DNA from 3 places in the Streptomyces sp. NPDC051315 genome. Region 3 is predicted to be linked to each of the others. Evidence: riboswitches for the same ligand, from Rfam matches in the RefSeq annotation. Region 3 holds a riboswitch; each other region holds the start of a gene.
What was found. A riboswitch is a leader RNA that binds a small molecule or an ion and turns the genes downstream of it on or off. The one in region 3 is predicted to bind S-adenosylmethionine.
Positions count from the first base shown of each region.

Region 1 (6,319 bases), on a different contig from region 3:
GTCGACGAGGGCGCCCCCCTGCGTCTGCACACCGACCTGCCGGTCGTCAGTCTCTGCGCCCCGGTGGACACGGCCGGCGGCCGCAGCGCCGTCGTCCGGGCCGACGGCGTCACCGCCGCCCGGCTCGCCACCGAGCACCTGCTCGCCCTGGGCCACCGCACCGTCTGGCACGTCCCCGGCCCGCAGGACTGGTTCAGCGCCCGCGAACGCGTCCAGGGCTGGCGCGAGGCGCTCGCCGCCGCCGGCGCACCGGAGCCGCCGCTGCCCGCCGGGGGCGACTGGACCCCGGCCTCGGGCTACGCGGCCGGCCGTCACCTGGCCCGGCTGCCCGACGTCACCGCCGTGTTCGCCGCCAACGACGACATGGCGATCGGCCTGGTCCGCGCCTTCGCCGAGGTCGGCCTGACCGTGCCGCACGACGTGAGCGTGGTCGGCTTCGACGACGTCCCCGTCGCCCCCTACCTCTCCCCGCCCCTGACCACCCTCCGCCAGGACTTCACCGCCGTCGCCGACCGGGCCGTCGGCGCCCTCACCGCGGCCATCGAGGGCCGCCCCCTGCCGACCGAACCCACCGACGTGGCCGTGGAGTTGCAGATCCGCAACTCCACGGCACCCGTGCGCGCCCGAGGGCCCAGACCCGGCTGACGATCCGTCATCCCCCGGGTAGCCGTCGGGCCTTGTCTCCCTGACCGATCCCTGCCCGGCGACCTCGACGGGCCCCCGGACGAGCACGGCACCCGCAACCGCCCCGGGCCACCGCCGCCCGCGCCGCTGCGGCTCCGCCCGGGTCACCCATGGCGGGACATCACCTGACGTGCCCTCTCCAGGGCGCCCTTTCGGACGGGTCGTGCCCGTCGATCCCGGCGGCCCCCCCTCCGGGCGTCACTGTCACCCCGGCCGACGGATGCGGTTCCCGCACCACTGGTCGTGGAAGCCGGTACGGCTCCCGGCCCCCGCGCCCGTCCTGCCCGGGGCCGTCGACGCGGAGGGCCTGTGACTCGGCACCGTCGACACGGAGGGCACGCGACGCGGTCCACGAACGGGCGGGGCGCGGACCCCACCCGGGGCGCGGACCCCACCGGCGACCGCGCGCGGGCCGAGGGTGCCGTCGGGGCCGACCCCGAGGCCCTGGCGGCGCGGGCTGAAGGGGCCGATGGGACCGACCCCGCGGCCCCGTCGGGCGCGACCGCCGCACCCGCACCCGTACGGTAGGGTTTACCTGCGCGTTCCCACGGTTCACCCGGCGCGGAGCGCGGCGGGACGTGGCGCAGCTTGGTAGCGCACTTGACTGGGGGTCAAGGGGTCGCAGGTTCAAATCCTGTCGTCCCGACCAGCTTCACGCGGTCGGAGGCCGCCTTCTCGAACGAGGAGGCGGCCTTGTTCGTACCGGTCGCGCGACCTTCGGCGCCGAGCGGGAGTCTGAGCGCGGGCGGCACCGAGGACGGAGGCGGTGAAGCCGACTCCGGTGTGGCGGCCGGCAGTTCGGCGGGCCCGCCGTCCCTCTGCACCTCGGCGGCCCCGAGCCGACCGGCGCCGACGAGTTCGGGGCGAGCGGGAAGCCCCGCACGTGAGACGAGGCGGCGCCTGCGGACGCCGCCGCCTGCGGGCCCACGCAAGGTCCTCGGGCGGTTCCGCCGTCTTCGGGTCCGCCCCCGAGGACCTCGCCCGGGCCGGCCAGGACATCTCCCCGCGCTCCACTCCGTGGACGCCCCCTTGACGGCGCCCGGTGGCCGATCGACACTCGGAGCGGGAATCCTAGTGAACAGGTAGGGAAACATGGGGCGCCTTGAGCCGGTCACCAGCCGAGCGAGCCGCACGGCGTGGTCGTCGCCCCTTCTCACCTCCCGCCGTCACATCGATCTGCTGCGCGTCTGCAGCGCGATCGACGTCCAGGGCTGAACCGGCCCGTTCCCGCGCCGAGCCGCACCGAAGGTGCCCCGCGCACCGTCCCTTCCGGCGCGCGGACCAGGGCCGCGCCCTCCCGTCAGACGCCGCATCCGCCGCGCGTCCCTCCGCGCGACCGCCCCCGGGGAGAGTCATGTCCGCCACACCGCCGGCCACCCACCCGTCCGTCCGTTCCGCCCCCGCCTTCCGCGGCCGCATCGGCCGTGACGCGCGCAGCGGCCACTACGCCGTCCCGCGCCGCTACCGCCTCCACCTGTCACCCGCCGACCCCGACGGCCTGCGCATCGCCGTCACCCACACGCTGCTCGGCCTGGACCGGGCCTGTCCGGTGACCTTCCTGCCCGCCGTCCCCGACTGTCCCGACGGCGGCCACTCGGCGCTGCGCCCGCTCTACGACGCCAGCGCCCACCGCTACACCGGCCCCGCCCTCGCGCCGGTGCTCAGCGACGACTGGTCGGGGCGCATCGTCTCCACCCACGGCCCCGACATCGCCCGGGACCTCGCCCGCCGTTTCGGCGGCGGCCGGATCGCGCTCCACCCGCGCGGCGCCGAGTCGGAGATCGAGGCCGTCGAGCGGATGTGCGCGCAGGGCATCGAGGAGGCCGCGCAGCGCGCCGGGGCGGCCGGGGCCGGGGAGGCGGAGCGCACCGCCGCCCTCGACGCCCTGCTCGCCACGCTCGGCGTGCTGGAGCGGGGACTCGCGGTCCAGCCGTACCTGATCGGCGGTCAGCTCACCGCCGCCGACGTGGAGTTGTGGGTGACGCTCGTCCAGCTCGACACCGTGCACCGGCACCACCTCGACGCCGCCGCCGTGCACCGCGTCGCCGGTCATCCGGCCCTGTGGGCCTACGCCCGCCGCCTGGCCGGGCACCCGGCCTTCGGCGGCCACCTCGACCTCGACGGCATCAACCGCCGCCACCACGCCCGCTGTCAGGGCCTGGAGGCCGCCGGGGCCGCCGTCCAGATCCTGGACTGGGAGGCCCACGCGACCCCCGGCACGGGCACGCGACCGCAGGTCAACCGGCCCTGACCCGGTCCACGCACTGGACGCACGTTGACATCCGTTCGGGTGAATGGCTTAACTTACGGCCCAGAACGGTCATGAGCGTCAGCGACAAGCCCTGGCTTGCTGACCGGCAACCCTCGCACCGCGGTGGGGTGCCCCAGGTGACGACCGGACCGGATGACGTTCGGTAAGCGCGAGGGCCCCACCGGGGCCGGACAGTGACGGTGACGGACATGTACGCAGCTCTCAGGACGGCGCCCCGCCGCCCCCGGGGCCGCGTACGCCCGTCACACGATCCGCTCGTCGCCGACCGCGCCGTCGATCTGCTCCGCGTGAACAGCGCACTGTGTACCGCACCGGGCCGTGCCCGCTGTCGGGGCTGAACCCCTCACACCCTTCGCCCCGCATCCGCGTTCCTGACGAACACCGCCCGAGCGGTGTGCCGTTGTCCGCCCCACCCCGGTTTCCGTACGCATCCGTGCGCCCCGCCGGCGCCGTGCGCCGCAGAGCGGTCCCCACCCCTCTGCCGCCGCACCGCCGCCGCCCGCGGCCGCCGTGACCCGGGGTGTCCGACTCCCGCCGGAGCCCCTCATGAGTGAACCCCCAGGCGCCGTGTCCCTCGCCGAGGCACCCGCCGCCGACACCCCGCCGACGAGGCTCACCGCACAGCGGGTTCAGCCGCTGCGCCGGCCCGGCCGCTGGATCGCCACCGCCGTCGTGCTGGTCCTGGTCGCCCAGTTCGTCCACGGCCTGGTGGCGAACCCCTTCTACCAGTGGGACCGCTTCGGCTACTGGTTCCTTCGGCCGACGATCCTCGACGGACTGCTCATCACCCTCGAAGTCACCGTCTACAGCGCGGTGCTGGGCCTCATCGGCGGCATCCTGCTCGCCCTCGCCCGGCTGTCGAGGAGTCCGGTGCTGCGCGCGGTCAGCTGGACCTACGTCTGGGCGCTGCGCTCCATCCCGCTCATCGTCGTCCTGCTCTTCCTCTACAACTTCAGCGCCCTGTACGAGACGCTGAGCCTGGGCGTCCCCTTCGGACCCGCGTTCGTCACCTTCGACGAGTCCCGGCTCGCCACCGACATGGCGGTCGCCGTCATCGGCCTCAGCCTCAACGAGGCCGCCTACGCCGCCGAAGTGGTCCGCGGCGGCATCCTCTCCGTCGACCAGGGCCAGCACGAGGCGGCCTCCGCCCTGGGGCTGCCGAAGGGCTACCAGTTCCGCCGGATCGTCTTCCCGCAGGCCCTGCGCTCGATCACCCCCAACTACGTCAACCAGCTGATCGGCCTGGTCAAGAGCACCTCGCTGGTCTTCTACGTGTCACTGCTCGACCTGTTCGGCACCGCCCAGGCCATGGGCTCCACCTACCCCGGCGACATCGTCCCGCTGCTGCTGGTCGTCACCGTCTGGTACCTGATCCTCACCAGCCTCGTGTCCGTGATCCAGTTCTACGTCGAGCGGCACTACGCCCGGGGCGCCACGCGCTCCCTGCCGCCGACCCCGCTGCAGAAGCTGCGCACCGGCCTGCGGGACCTCAGGGAACGCGCGCGCAGGGAGGCCGCCGTATGACCAGCGCCGAGATCACCCCGGTCGCGCTCGAAGTGCACGGAGTCCACAAGTGGTACGGCGCCCACCGCGTCCTGGACGGCGTCGACCTGACCGTACGGCCCGGCGAGGTCACGGTCGTCATCGGCCCGTCGGGATCCGGCAAGTCGACGCTGCTGCGGGTCATCAACCACCTGGAGAAGCCAGAGGTCGGTTACGTCAGTGTCGGCGGCGAGCCGATCGGTGTGCAGCGGAACGGGGAGCGGCTGAAGGAGCTCAGCGAGCGCGCCATCCTCGCCCAGCGCAGCCGGATCGGCTTCGTCTTCCAGAACTTCAACCTCTTCCCGCACCTGACCGTGCTGGACAACGTGGCCGCCGCCCCGGTGGCGACCGGAAAGCTCGGCAGGGCCGAGGCCCGGGAACTGGCCCGCGAACTCCTGGACCGGGTCGGACTCGGCGACAGGACGGGCGCCTACCCGCGGCAGCTGTCCGGCGGCCAGCAGCAGCGCGTGGCGATCGCCCGGGCCCTCGCCCTGCGCCCCGGCGTCATCCTCTTCGACGAACCGACCTCCGCCCTCGACCCCGAGCTCGTCGGCGAGGTCCTCGCCGTCATCGAGGACCTGGCGACCAGCGGCACCACCCTCGTCATCGTCACCCACGAGGTGGGCTTCGCCCGGGAGATCGCCGACCGGATCGTCTTCATCGACGGCGGAAGGATCGTCGAACAGGGCCCGCCGGCCGAGATCCTCGACCACCCCCGGCACGAACGGACGCGGGACTTCCTGAGCAAGGTGCTCTGACCGGCGGCCGACGGGACCCCGGCCCCGTGCCGCCCCTCCGCCTCCCCACCACTTCCCCCCACCGCTTTCCCTCACCCCTTCACCCCCCTCTCATCGCCTCTCACGACAAGGACGGCCATGCCTGCCCACTTCTCCCGACGCAGCCTGATACGCGGCATCACCGCGGCGACCGCCGTCGCCACCCTCGCCACCGGGCTCGCCGCCTGCGGTGGCGAGAGCGACGCCGCCACCACCACCGACAACGCCGCCTCCGGGAGCGTGACCGTCGCCCGGCTGTCCAACGGCGCCGGCAAGGAGACCACCCTCAAGGTCTCCGAGGTGAAGTCAATCAGCGCCCGTCTGCCCGAGTCCGTCCGCAAGAGCGGCACGCTGAGGATCGGCGTCGGCGCCCTGCCCGCCGGCTTCGCGCCGCTCGCCTTCGTGGGCAGCGACCAGAAGACCCTCACCGGCGCCGAACCGGACCTCGCCCGACTCGTGGCCGCGGTCCTGGGCCTGAAGCCCGAGGTGAAGAACTCCACCTGGGAGAACCTCTTCGTCGGCATCGACAGCGGCAAGGTCGACGTCGGCTTCTCGAACATCACCGACACCGAGGAGCGCAAGCAGAAGTACGAGTTCGCGTCCTACCGGCAGGACAACCTCGGCTGGGAGGTGCAGAAGGACAGCAAGTGGAACTTCGACGGGAACTACGAGAACCTCGCCGGCCTGACCGTCTCCGTCAGCAACGGAACCAACCAGGAGAAGATCCTCCTGGAGTGGAAGAAGAAGCTGGAGAGCGAGGGCAAGAAGCTCACCGTCAAGTACTTCCAGGACCGCAACAGCACCTACCTGGCGCTGAACAGCGGCAAGATCGACGCCTACTTCGGTCCCAACCCCGGCATCGCCTACAACATCGCCAAGACCGCGGGCACCCCGCAGGCCACCCGCAGCGCGGGCACCTACTCCGGCGCCGGTGAGACGCTCCAGGGCCTGATCGCCGCCACCGCCAAGAAGGACAGCGGACTCGCCGAGCCGATCGCCGCGGCCATCAACCACCTGATCGAGAACGGCACCTACGCCAAGTGGC
Region 1 is NZ_JBITEN010000004.1:462,050-468,368, forward strand. It holds gene ACIBBD_RS11285 (LacI family DNA-binding transcriptional regulator) at 1-645, shown strand, start outside; tRNA gene ACIBBD_RS11290 (tRNA-Pro) at 1,257-1,333, shown strand; gene ACIBBD_RS11295 (putative leader peptide) at 1,777-1,899, shown strand; gene ACIBBD_RS11300 (glutathione S-transferase C-terminal domain-containing protein) at 2,039-2,935, shown strand; SAM riboswitch class IV at 3,003-3,111, shown strand; gene ACIBBD_RS11305 (amino acid ABC transporter permease) at 3,503-4,480, shown strand; gene ACIBBD_RS11310 (amino acid ABC transporter ATP-binding protein) at 4,477-5,256, shown strand; gene ACIBBD_RS11315 (ABC transporter substrate-binding protein) at 5,374-6,319, shown strand, end outside.
Region 1: linked by a shared signal. The riboswitch ahead of ACIBBD_RS11305 (amino acid ABC transporter permease) and the one ahead of thrC (threonine synthase) in region 3 are both predicted to bind S-adenosylmethionine.

Region 2 (6,319 bases), on a different contig from region 3:
CCCAGTCCCTGGCCATCGACGAGGGCAAGAAGCTCTACGCCGTAGGCTGCGCCAGCTGCCACGGCACCGGCGGTCAGGGCACCTCCGACGGTCCGAGCCTCGTGGGCGTGGGCGCCGCGGCCGTCGACTTCCAGGTCGGCACCGGCCGTATGCCCGCGGCGACCTCCCAGGGCGCCCAGGTGCCGCGGAAGAAGGTCCTCTACACGCAGGCCGAGATCGACCAGCTCGCCGCGTACATCGCCTCGCTCGGCGCCGGCCCGTCCATTCCGACCGAGGCCGAATACGGTCCGGAGGGCGCGGACATCGCCAAGGGCGGTGACCTGTTCCGCACCAACTGCGCGCAGTGCCACAACTTCACCGGCAAGGGCGGCGCCCTGACCAAGGGCAAGTACGCGCCGACCCTCGAGGACGTGGACCCGAAGCACATCTACGAGGCCATGCAGACCGGCCCGCAGAACATGCCCTCCTTCCCCGACACGACGCTGTCGGAGCAGAACAAGAAGGACATCATCGCGTACCTGAACGCGGTCAACGGCAAGGAAACGGCCAGCTACGGTGGTCTTGAGCTGGGCGGCATCGGCCCGGTCGCCGAGGGCCTGTTCGGCTGGATCTTCGGTCTGGGTGGTCTCATCGCCGTCGCCGTATGGGTTGCCGCTCGGACCGCAAAGGCCAAGAAGTCATGAGTAGCCAAGACATTCCAGAGAACCTGCCCGCTGAGCAGGACCACGCCCACGGTGCCGTAAGCGTCGCGGACGAGAAGAACCCGTTCGCCGACCCGGGGCTGCCGCCCCACGAGCACCGGATGCAGGACGTCGACGAGCGGGCCGCCAAGCGGTCCGAGCGTGCGGTCGCCTTCCTGTTCACGGTGTCGATGCTGGCCACCGTCGCCTTCATCGCCTCGTACGTGGCGATCCCGCACGACAAGACGGTCTACCTCTTCCCGCTCGGCCACGTCAGCGCGCTCAACTTCGCGCTCGGCCTGACCCTGGGTCTGTCCCTGTTCAGCATCGGCGCGGCCGCGGTCCACTGGGCCCGCACGCTGATGTCCGACGTGGAGATCGCCGACGAGCGGCACCCGATCGAGGCGGCGCCCGAGGTCAAGGCCAAGGTCATGGCCGACTTCCAGGCCGGCGCCACGGAGTCCGCGCTGGGCCGCCGCAAGCTGATCCGCAACACGATGTTCGGTGCGCTGGCCCTGTTCCCTCTCTCCGGTGTCGTGCTGCTGCGCGACCTCGGTCCGCTGCCCGAGGACAAGCTGCGCCACACGCGGTGGTCCAAGGGCAAGCTGCTGGTCAACATGAACACCAACGAGCCGCTGCGTCCCTCGGACGTCGCGGTCGGCTCCCTCACCTTCGCCAAGCCGGAGGGCCTGGAGGAGCACGACCACGACTTCCAGACCGAGATCGCCAAGGCCGCCCTGATGATCGTCCGGATCCAGCCGGAGAACATCAAGGACAAGCGCGAGCTCGAGTGGTCGCACGAGGGCATCGTGGCGTACTCGAAGATCTGCACCCACGTCGGTTGCCCGATCTCGCTGTACGAGCAGCAGACGCACCACGTGCTGTGCCCCTGCCACCAGTCCACCTTCGACCTGTCCGACGGTGCCCGAGTGATCTTCGGCCCCGCCGGTCACGCCCTGCCGCAGCTGCGCATCGGCGTGAACGACGAGGGCTACCTTGAGGCGCTTGGCGACTTCGAAGAGCCCGTCGGTCCTGCCTTCTGGGAGCGCGGATGAGTAACAACGACGACCGCCGCAAGGCACCCGCAGGCGAGCGGGTAGCCGACTGGGCCGACGGCCGGCTGGGGATCTACTCCCTGGCCAAGGCCAACATGCGCAAGATCTTCCCGGACCACTGGTCCTTCATGCTGGGTGAGATCTGCCTCTACAGCTTCATCATCATCATCCTCACGGGTGTGTACCTGACGCTGTTCTTCCACCCGTCGATGAACGAGGTGGAGTACCACGGCAGCTACGTCCCGCTGCAGGGCCAGCTGATGTCCGAGGCGTTCAACTCGACCATGCACATCTCCTTCGATGTGCGCGGTGGTCTGCTCATCCGGCAGATCCACCACTGGGCCGCGGTGATCTTCCTCGCCGGCATGTTCGTGCACATGATGCGCGTCTTCTTCACCGGCGCCTTCCGCAAGCCGCGTGAGATCAACTGGCTGTTCGGCTTCCTGCTGTTCGTCCTGGGCATGTTCACCGGTTTCACCGGCTACTCGCTCCCGGACGACCTGCTCTCCGGCACCGGTGTCCGCTTCACCCAGGGCGCGATCCTGTCCGTGCCGATCGTCGGCACGTACATCTCGATGTTCCTGTTCGGCGGGGAGTTCCCGGGCGGCGACTTCGTCGCGCGGTTCTACTCGATCCACATCCTGCTGCTGCCGGGCATCATGCTCGGGCTCGTGGTCGGCCACCTGATCCTGGTCTTCTACCACAAGCACACCCAGTTCGCGGGTCCCGGACGCACCAACAAGAACGTCGTCGGCATGCCGCTGCTGCCGGTCTACATGGCCAAGGCCGGAGGCTTCTTCTTCCTGGTCTTCGGGTTCATCGCGCTCCTCGCCGGCATCGCGTCCATCAACCCGATCTGGGTGATGGGCCCCTACCGTCCGGACCAGGTGTCCACCGGTGCCCAGCCCGACTGGTACATGGGCTTCGCCGAGGGTCTGGTCCGCGCCATGCCGGGCTGGGAGATCAACTTCTGGGGTCACACGCTGGTCCTGGGCGTGTTCGTCCCGCTGGTGCTCTTCGGTCTGTTCCTCGGTGTGATCGCGCTCTACCCGTTCATCGAGTCCTGGATCACCGGGGACAAGCGCGAGCACCACATCCTGGACCGTCCGCGCAACGCCCCGACCCGTACGGCCTTCGGTGTCGCCTGGGTCACCGGCTACATGATCATGCTGATCGGTGGTGGCAACGACATCGTCGCCACCCACTTCCACCTGTCGATCAACGCGGTCACCTGGTTCGTCCGGATCGGGTTCTTCGCCGGACCGGTCATCGCCTTCGTGGTCACCAAGCGGATCTGCCTCGGCCTCCAGCGCCGCGACCGGGACAAGGTGCTGCACGGCCGCGAGACCGGCACCATCAAGCGCCTGCCGCACGGTGAGTACATCGAGGTCCACGAGCCGCTCAGCCAGGAGGCTCTGTACACGCTCACCGCGCACGAGCAGTACGCGCCGGCCGAGATCGGCCCCACGGTCGACGAGAACGGCGTCGAGCGCAAGGTCAAGCGCTCCGAGAAGGTCCGCGCCAAGCTGAGCAAGGCGTACTACGGCGAGGAGAGCCAGATCGCCAAGCCGACCGTCGAGGAGTACAAGGAGATCACGAGCGGCCACGGCCACCACTGATCACTGCGTCGCCACGCAACTGACGAAGGGCCCCGTCCGGTGTTCGGACGGGGCCCTTCGCCGTGCTCCGCGCCTGGATAGGGTGGACCCGTTGAGACGCGTGTCCCGTAGAGCGGGACCGGAGTGACCCAGGAGCGGCTTATGAGCGCTGTGACCCCCGCTGGAGGCGACACCGCGGCGGGCCGTTCCTGGCCCGAGGTGCTGAACGCCCTGCTGTACGGCCGCGACCAGAGCGCCGACGCGACGGCCTGGGCGATGGACCGGATCATGCGCGGCGAGGCCACCGACGCCCAGATCGCCGGGTTCGTGGTCGCCCTGCGCGCCAAGGGCGAGACCGTCGAGGAGATCAACGGTCTCGTGCGGGCGATGTACGAGCACGCGAACGTGATCGAGGTGTCGGGCCGCACGGTCGACATCGTCGGTACCGGCGGCGACGGCGCGAAGACGGTGAACATCTCCACGATGTCGGCGCTCGTGGTGGCCGGCACGGGCGCGAAGGTCGTCAAGCACGGTAACCGCGCGGCCTCGTCGGCGTCGGGTTCCTCGGACGTCCTGGAGAAGCTCGGCGTCAACCTCGACCTGGCCCCGCAGCGGGTGGCCGAGGTCGCCGAGGAGGCCGGCATCACCTTCTGCTTCGCCGTCAAGTTCCACCCGGCGCTGCGTCACGCGGGCGCCGCGCGCGGCCAGCTGGGCATCCGTACGGTGTTCAACGCCCTCGGCCCGCTGACCAACCCGGCCAAGGTGCGGGCCCAGGCCGTCGGGGTGGCCGACCCGCGCATGGCCCCGATCATCGCCGGCGTCTTCGCCGAACGCGGCAACTCCTCCCTGGTGTTCCGCGGCGACGACGGCCTCGACGAGCTGACGACGACGTCCACCTCCCACGTCTGGGTGGTCCGGGACGGCAAGGTCACCGAGGAGGCCTTCGACCCGCGGGACGTGGGCATCGAGCTGGTGCCGGTGGAGGCGCTGCGCGGCGGCGACCCGTCCCACAACGCCGAGGTCGCCCGCCGTCTCCTCGACGGTGAGACGGGTCCGGTACGGGACGCGGTGCTGCTGAACTCGGCGGCCGCCCTGGTCGCCCTCGACCCGACGCAGGCACCGCTCACCGAGCAGATCCGCGCCGGCATGGAGAAGGCGGCGCACTCCATCGACTCCGGGGCGGCCAGACGGGCGCTGGAGCGCTGGGTCGCCGCCAGCAACGCGTGACCGACCGGCGATCCGCGGTCCCGCGATCCGGACACGAGTTGCGGGACCGCGATCACTTCACGTACGTTCCTCTCCAGGTCATGAGTGACAGTCATGAGGCCCCGGCCGACTGTCCGGCAACCCTCCGTCCGTGGCGGGGTGCCCCGGGTGAAGACCAGGTCGTGGGCAGCGAGGTCCACGGCAAGCGCGGACCCCTCGAGAAACCAGGGGTCCTGGTCGTCGAGGAGCCTTCCGTGAGCAAGCGAATGCGATAGGGCCGCAGAGCCCCGCCTCCGCATCCCTTTTTCCTCTTCTCCGCCGTTTCCTGTGCCGTCGACGCGTTGTCCGGCACGGTGATTCCGCCTGCTTTCACGGGAGTTCAGCCATGTCCGTCTCCACCGCTGCCCTCGCCCAGTCCGTTTGTGCCCCGCTGCCCGTTCTGGGCCGGGATGTCACCGTCCCGCTCGTCACCGGCGGCGAAGTCACCTACGCCGCGCTCGACTACGCGGCCAGCGCCCCCGCCCTCCAGCGCGTCTGGGACGACGTGGCGGCCTACGCCCCCTACTACGGCAGCGTCCACCGCGGTGCCGGCTACCTCTCCCAGCTGTCGACCGACCTCTTCGAGAACGCCCGCCGGACGGTCGCCGAGTTCCTCGACTGCCGCGCCGACGACCAGCTGGTCTTCACCCGCTCCACCACCGACTCCCTCAACCTCCTCGCCGCCGCCCTCCCCGCCGGCTGCCAGGTCTTCGTCTTCGAGACCGAGCACCACGCCTCGCTGCTGCCCTGGAAGGACGCCCGGGTCACCTACCTCGACGCCCCGCGCACCCCGCGCCAGGCGGTCGAGACCCTTCAGCGGGCCCTGGCCGACCGTGACCCGCACGGCCCGGCCCTGGTCTGCGTGACCGGCGCCTCGAACGTCACCGGTGAGCTGTGGCCGGTACGCGAGCTGGCCGCCGCCGCCCACGCCCACGGCGCCCGGATCGTCCTGGACGCGGCCCAGCTGGCCCCGCACCACCCGGTGTCGGTCCAGGACCTCGACGTCGACTGGGTCGCCTTCTCCGGGCACAAGCTGTACGCCCCGTTCGGCTCCGGCGTCCTGGCCGGCCGCGCGGACTGGCTGCGGGAGGCCGACCCCTACCTCGCCGGAGGCGGCGCCAGCCGCAAGGTCACCCGGCGCGAGGACGGGGGAGTGGACGTCGAGTGGCACGACAGCGCCGCCCGGCACGAGGCCGGCTCCCCGAACGTCATCGGCGCCTACTCCATCGCCTCCGCCTGCAAGGCGCTGACGGAGGCGGGCTTCGACACCCTCGTCGCCCGGGAGCGGTACCTGATCGAGAAGGTGCGGGCGGGCCTGGCCGAGGTCCCCGAGGTGCGCGTCCTGTCCCTCTTCGGCGACGACGCCCCCCGCGTGGGCGTCCTCTCCTTCGTCGTCGAGGGGTGGAACAGCTCCCACTTCGCCGCCGCCCTCTCCGCCGAGTACGGCATCGGCGTCCGCGACGGCCTCTTCTGCGCCCACCCGCTGGTGCGCACCCTGCTCGGCAGCGACCCGCAGACCCAGGGCGAGTGCGGCGCCCCCGAGGCGGCCCCCGGCGAGAAGTCCCTCAACGCCATCCGCGTGAGCTTCGGCGCGGGCACCCCCGACGAGCACGTCGAGCGTTTCGTGGGCGCGGTCAGGGAGCTCGTCCGGGACGGTGCCAAGTGGCGGTACCGCACGCAGGAAGGCCGCTGCGTCCCGGCGGTGTGAGGGGCTCCTCCCCGGAGGCGGTGTTCAGACGGT
Region 2 is NZ_JBITEN010000001.1:154,829-161,147, reverse strand. It holds gene ACIBBD_RS00730 (c-type cytochrome) at 1-683, shown strand, start outside; gene ACIBBD_RS00725 (Rieske 2Fe-2S domain-containing protein) at 680-1,735, shown strand; gene ACIBBD_RS00720 (cytochrome bc complex cytochrome b subunit) at 1,732-3,354, shown strand; gene trpD (anthranilate phosphoribosyltransferase) at 3,496-4,560, shown strand; SAM riboswitch class IV at 4,637-4,753, shown strand; gene ACIBBD_RS00710 (aminotransferase class V-fold PLP-dependent enzyme) at 4,925-6,286, shown strand; gene ACIBBD_RS00705 (Lrp/AsnC family transcriptional regulator) at 6,319-6,319, opposite strand, start outside.
Region 2: linked by a shared signal. The riboswitch ahead of ACIBBD_RS00710 (aminotransferase class V-fold PLP-dependent enzyme) and the one ahead of thrC (threonine synthase) in region 3 are both predicted to bind S-adenosylmethionine.

Region 3 (6,319 bases):
GAATCAGCCGCCGGCGACGGCCGGGATGATCGAAACGCCGGCGCCGTCCGGGGTCACCGTCTCCAGCCCCTGCTCGAAGCGGACGTCGTCGTCGTTGACGTACACGTTGACGAACCGGCGGAGCTTGCCCTGGTCGTCCAGCACGCGTGCGGCGATGCCCGTGTGGTTCTTCTCCAGATCGGCGATGACCTCGGCGAGGGTCGCGCCCTCCGCCTGGACCTCGGCCTGGCCGCCCGTGTAGGTGCGGAGGATGGTGGGGATGCGGACGGTGACGCTCATGATGCGAGGCCAGCCTCTCGGAAGGAGTCGAGGTTCGGGCGGATGGTCGCGGTCAGGCCGGTGCCGGCCACCGCGTCCAGGGTCTTCAGGCCGTCACCCGTATTGAGGACGACCGTCGTCTTGGTCGGGTCGAGGAGACCGTTCTCGATCAGCTTGCGGGTCACACCGACCGTCACGCCACCCGCCGTCTCGGCGAAAATGCCCTCGGTCCGGGCGAGCAGCTTGATCGCGTCCACGACCTGCTCGTCGTTCACGTCCTCCACCGCGCCGCCCGTGCGGCGCGCGATGTCGAGGACGTAGGGACCGTCGGCCGGGTTGCCGATGGCGAGGGACTTGGCGATGGTGTTCGGCTTCTGCGGGCGGACGACGTCGTGGCCGGCCTTGAAGGCGACGGACACCGGCGAGCAGCCCTCGGCCTGCGCACCGAAGATCTTGTACGGCTTGTCCTCGACGAGCCCGAGCCGGATCAGCTCCTGCAGACCCTTGTCGATCTTCGTGAGCTGCGAGCCGGAGGCGATCGGCACGACGAGCTGGTCCGGCAACCGCCAGCCGAGCTGCTCGCAGATCTCGTACGCCAGCGTCTTGGAGCCCTCGGCGTAGTACGGCCGCAGGTTCACGTTGACGAAGCCCCAGCCCTCGCCCGCCGGGTCGCCGATGAGTTCGGAGCAGAAGCGGTTGACGTCGTCGTAGTTGCCCTCGATGCCGACGAGCTCGCCGCCGTAGATCGCCGCCATGACGACCTTGCCCTGCTCCAGGTCGTGCGGGATGAACACGCAGGAGCGGAAGCCGGCGCGGGCGGCGGCGGCGCCGACGGCACCGGCGAGGTTGCCGGTGGAGGAGCAGGAGAGGGTGGTGAAGCCGAAGGCGCGGGCGGCCTCCAGGGCCTGGGCGACCACGCGGTCCTTGAAGGAGTGCGTCGGGTTGCCGGAGTCGTCCTTGACGAAGAGCCTGCCGGGGTCGACGCCCAGCTCGCGCGCGAGGTTGTCGGCCTGGACGAGCTTGGTCCAGCCCGGGTTGATGTTGGGCTTGTCCGCCACGTCGGCCGGGACGGGCAGCAGCGGCGCGTAGCGCCAGATGTTCGCGGGACCCGCCTCGATGCGCTTGCGGAGCTCCTCCGTCTCGTAGGCGGAGAAGTCGTACGCGATCTCGAGCGGGCCGAAACACTCCTCGCAGGCGAAGACCGGGCCGAGGGCCACGCGGTGGCCGCACTCACGGCAGCTCAGCGCGGCGGCCGGGCCGAGGTCGACGGGGGAGGCGGTGGTGCTGTCCGTGGTGCTTGCAACTGTCTGCGCAGCCATGTGAGGCGAGGCCCTTTCTCCTCATCTTCCTCACGACGCATCTCGCCGTGAGACGGATTTGGCACCTTCCCTAGCCGGGAGCCTCGCGAAGCGATCAACACTGATCGGTACGAGACCGGCTGGAGGGTTGCCGGGGCTTCATCGGGCCGTGTCCCTCTGCCCCTCTGGATGAGCGGTATGTGGTTGTGAACGCCGACGACCCCGGACATGCGATGGTCATCCGCGTTGTTCAAGACTGTAACCGAAGGCCAGGACAGTTGAGATAGTCGTCCGTACCGCGAGATGGATCACACGGTGACCCCTCGTGCACCTGGTGTGATCACGACAGTGAGGAGTCGCAGACCGTGCTGGAAGAAGTCGAGCGCTGGCTGGCCACCCGCTCCTGGTCCGTGACCGATCGCCCGCTCCACGGGATCCTGGCCGCCAAACGCGCGTCGGGCCGGTCGGTGTCCGTCGTGCTGCCCGCGCTGAACGAGGAGGAGACGGTCGGCGACATCGTCGCGGTCATCCGTCACGACCTCATGCAGCAGGTCCCGCTCGTCGACGAGATCGTCGTCGTCGACTCGGGGTCGACCGACCGTACGTCGGAGGTCGCGGCAGCGGCCGGGGCGCGTGTCGTCCACCGGGACGCGATCCTCCCCCGCATCCCGGCCGTGCCCGGCAAGGGCGAGGTCCTGTGGCGCTCGCTGCTGGTCACCACCGGGGACATCGTCTGTTTCGTCGACGCCGACCTGAAGGAGTTCTCCTCCGACTTCGTCTCCGGGATCGTGGGCCCGTTGCTCACCGACCCGGACGTCGACCTGGTCAAGGCCATGTACGACCGTCCGCTGGGCGGCGCGGCCGGCCAGGGCGGCCGGGTCACCGAGCTGATGGCCCGCCCGCTGCTGAACATGCACTGGCCGCAGCTGGCCGGTTTCGTGCAGCCGCTGGGTGGCGAGTACGCGGCCCGCCGCAGCCTGCTGGAACAGCTGCCCTTCCCCGTCGGCTACGGCGTGGAGCTGGGCATGCTGGTCGACGCCCTGCACCTGGTGGGGCTCGACGCGCTGGCCCAGGTGGACGTCGGGGTGCGCAAGCACCGCCACCAGGACGGGCAGGCGCTCGGCCGGATGGCGGCGGCGATCTACCGCACGGCCCAGCTGCGGCTGGCCCGCGGTCACCTCATCCGTCCCTCCCTCACCCAGTTCGAACGGGGCACGGACGGCTTCGAGCCGCGCACCTACTCGGTGGACACGGAGGAACGCCCGCCGATGGCGGAGATCGCGGAGTACGCGGCGCGCAAGGTCGCGTGACACGGCGCGGCGGGCCGTATACGGCTGGATACGCCCCGTCCGTGCGGCCCCTCCGTACGTTTGAGCGGATCGGGACCGGGCTAGGTTGAGGCGTATGGCTTTCACGGACGGTGCTGCTGCTCAGGGTGCTCAGGTGCTGGTCGCGTCCAACCGCGGCCCGGTCTCGTACACGGTCGGCGAGGACGGCTCGCTGCACGCCAGGCGGGGCGGCGGCGGGCTGGTCTCCGGCCTCTCGGCGATCGGCCCCGACGCCGGTGCCCTCTGGGTCTGCTCGGCGCTGTCCGACGGCGACCGGGAGGCGGTCCGGCGCGGGGTCGGCGAGGCGGGCGTGCGGATGCTGGACATCCCGGCGGACGTGCACGCCGACGCCTACAACGGCATCGCCAACTCCGTGCTGTGGTTCGTCCACCACCTGCTGTACCTGACCCCGCTCGAGCCGGTCTTCGACGCGGAGTTCCGGCGCCAGTGGGCCTCGTACGAGACGTACAACCGCGCCTTCGCCGAGGCGTTGGCGCAGGAGGCGGCCGAGGGCGCGGCGGTGCTGGTGCAGGACTACCACCTGTGTCTCGTGCCCGGCATGCTCCGCGAGCTGCGTCCGGACCTGCGCATCGGCCACTTCTCGCACACGCCGTGGGCACCGGTGGACTACTTCGGCCTGCTCCCCGGCGACATCCGCAGCCAGCTGCTGCGGGGCATGCTCGGCGCGGACCGGCTGGGCTTCCTGACCCGCCGCTGGGCGGACGCGTTCACCGCGTGCTGCGAGGAGTTCACGGGCGGCCTCGGAGGCACGGAGGTCGGTGTCCACGGCCTCGGCGCCGACGCCGACTTCCTGCGCGCCCGCTCCCACGAGCCGGACGTCGAGGAACGCCTTCCGGTCCTGCGCGAGGAGATCGGCACGGCCCCCGACGGCAGCGCCCGCAGGACCATCGTCCGGGTCGACCGGACGGAGCTGTCGAAGAACATCGTGCGCGGCCTGCTGGCCTACCGGCAGCTCCTCGACGACCACCCCGAGTGGCGTGAGCGGGTCGTGCACGTCGCCTTCGCCTACCCCTCCCGCCAGGACCTCGCCGTCTACCGCGAGTACACGGCCGAGGTGCAGCGGGTGGCCGACGAGATCAACGAGCGCTACGGCACCCCCGGCTGGACCCCGGTCGTCCTGCACGTCAAGGACGACTTCGCCCGCTCCCTGGCCGCGTACCGCCTCGCCGACGTGGCCCTGGTCAACCCCATCCGGGACGGCATGAACCTCGTCGCGAAGGAGGTGCCGGTCGTCTCCGACCGGGGCTGCGCGCTGGTGCTGTCCCGGGAGGCGGGCGCCTACTGGGAACTGCGCGACGACGCGCTCGTGGTGAACCCCTACGACGTGCTGGAGACCGCCCGCGCCCTGCACGAGGCGCTGTCCATGGGGCCGGAGGAGCGGGCCGAGCGCACCAAGCGTCTGGTGGCGGCCGCGACCGCGCTGCCCCCGGCCCAGTGGTTCCTGCAGCAGTTGCGGGCGCTGAGGGAGATTCAGCCGAGCTGATCCGACAGCGTCCGCAGCAGGCGTACGACGCCGGCGGGACCGTCGACGACGAGGTCGGCGCGCTCGGCGAGCTCCGTCACCTCCGCGCTGCCGCTGGCGACGAGCAGGCCCGGGACGCCGTCGGAGCGGAGTTTCTCGACGGCGGCGAACGCGGGGAGGTCCCCGAGGTCGTCGCCGGCGTAGAGGACCGCCTCGGCGCCGGTCTCGCGCATGTGCTCCAGCAGCGCCACGCCCTTGTCCACACCGGGCGGCCGCAGTTCGAGGACCATCCGGCCCGGTTCGACGAGCAGCCCGTGGCGGGCGGCGAGGTCGGTCAGGGGCTGCCGCAGCGCCTCGAAGGCGGCCTGCGGGTCCCGTGCCTGGCGGGTGTGCACGGCGACGGCCCGCCCCTTCTCCTCCACCCAGGTCCCCTCCGGGGCACCGGCCGCGTCCAGCACCGCCGGCAGTTCGGCGCGGGCGGCGGCGACACCGGGGTGCGGGGCGGGGGCGCTGACCGTGCCGGTCCGGGCGTCCCACCGCTCGGCGCCGTAGTGCCCGAGCACGGCGAGGTGCTCCAGCCCCGGCACACCGGCGAAGCCGCCGTTGCGCACGGCCACGGCGGCCGGCCGGCCCGTGATCACGGCGACGGAGGCGATCTTCGGGGCGAGGTCCGCGAGGACCGGGACGGCGTCGGGGTGCGCACGGGCGTCGTCCGGGTTCTCGACGATCGGCGCGAGGGTGCCGTCGAAGTCGAGGGCGACGAGGGTGGTGCGGGGACGGGCGAGGATCGCGCGGAGCGCGTCCCGGCCCGGTGCGGTCGTGGGGGTGGGGAGTCCGGGGTCCGTGGAGTGCGTCTCTTGCGTGCCCATGAGCTGACGATAACCGGTGCGAGGAACCGCCCCGTCCGCCCGTCCGCCCACGCGGACGAGGCCCGTTCGGGGCCGGAGCGGGAATCCGGGGGCGCGGCCCCCGGGGGACGGGAAGGGCAGGGGCGGCGGGCACGTAAGGGGAGGGGCAGCCGGCGCGGAAGGGGAGGGGCGGCGGGGCCAGGACCCGGCCGGCCCCGCCCGGCCCTCAGCGCTCCGACCGGCGGGCCTCCCGCACCCGGCGCAGCCGGTTCACCGTCACCGGGTCGTGGGCCAGCGCCCTGGGGTCGTCCAGGAGGGCGTTCAGCAGCTGGTAGTAGCGGACCGGGGACAGGTCCAGTTCCTCGCGGATCGCCCGCTCCTTCGCCCCGGGCCCGGAGAACCCGCGCCGCTCCAGGGCGAGGATGTCCCGCTCCCTCGCCCCCAGTTCCGCCTCTGGCCGCTCCATGCCCCGCACCGTAACCCACGGCGTGACCGGCGGGGTGACCCGAGGCGCGCCCCGACGGTTCATCCGGCGGAGCCGCTCTCCGCGGTCATCGCCGTGGCCTGGAGCTGGCCGAGGACGCCGGACGGGCTGCCGTCGGCGGTCACGGCCTGGCCGATCCGCTTCTTGATCTCCGCGCTGACCGTCGCCCAGGAGGTGCGCCCCACCGGATACAGCTCGGACACCGGCAGCTCCTCCAGGAACGGCCGCAGGTCCGCGTCCTCCGGGGCCGTGCTCATGGCCTGGGACGCGGAGGTGGTGACCGGCAGCAGGTCGTACTCGCGGGAGAAGGCGAGGACGTTCTCCTCGCTGTAGACGAAGTTCAGGAACTCCTTGATCTGCTCGGCGTGCCCGTTCTGCTTGAAGGCGGTCATCCAGTCGGCGACGCCCATGGAGACCTTGGTGGGGCCGTCGAGGCCGGGCATCGGCACCATGCCGAACTTCACGCCCTTCTTCTCGGCCATCTTCATCAGCGAGGGGTGCCCGTTGAGCATGCCGACCTGCCCGGCGGCGAACGCCGCGAACGCGTCGGCCCGGTTGAGCTTGCCCGGCGCGACCGGCCCGGTCAGGCCCTTGCCGACCAGCTCGTTCTTCAGCCAGGA
Region 3 is NZ_JBITEN010000015.1:107,048-113,366, forward strand. It holds gene ACIBBD_RS26805 (MoaD/ThiS family protein) at 4-279, opposite strand; gene thrC (threonine synthase) at 276-1,577, opposite strand; SAM riboswitch class I at 1,596-1,752, opposite strand; gene ACIBBD_RS26815 (glucosyl-3-phosphoglycerate synthase) at 1,922-2,866, shown strand; gene ACIBBD_RS26820 (trehalose-6-phosphate synthase) at 2,961-4,388, shown strand; gene otsB (trehalose-phosphatase) at 4,376-5,236, opposite strand; gene ACIBBD_RS26830 (DUF3263 domain-containing protein) at 5,442-5,681, opposite strand; gene ACIBBD_RS26835 (extracellular solute-binding protein) at 5,741-6,319, opposite strand, start outside.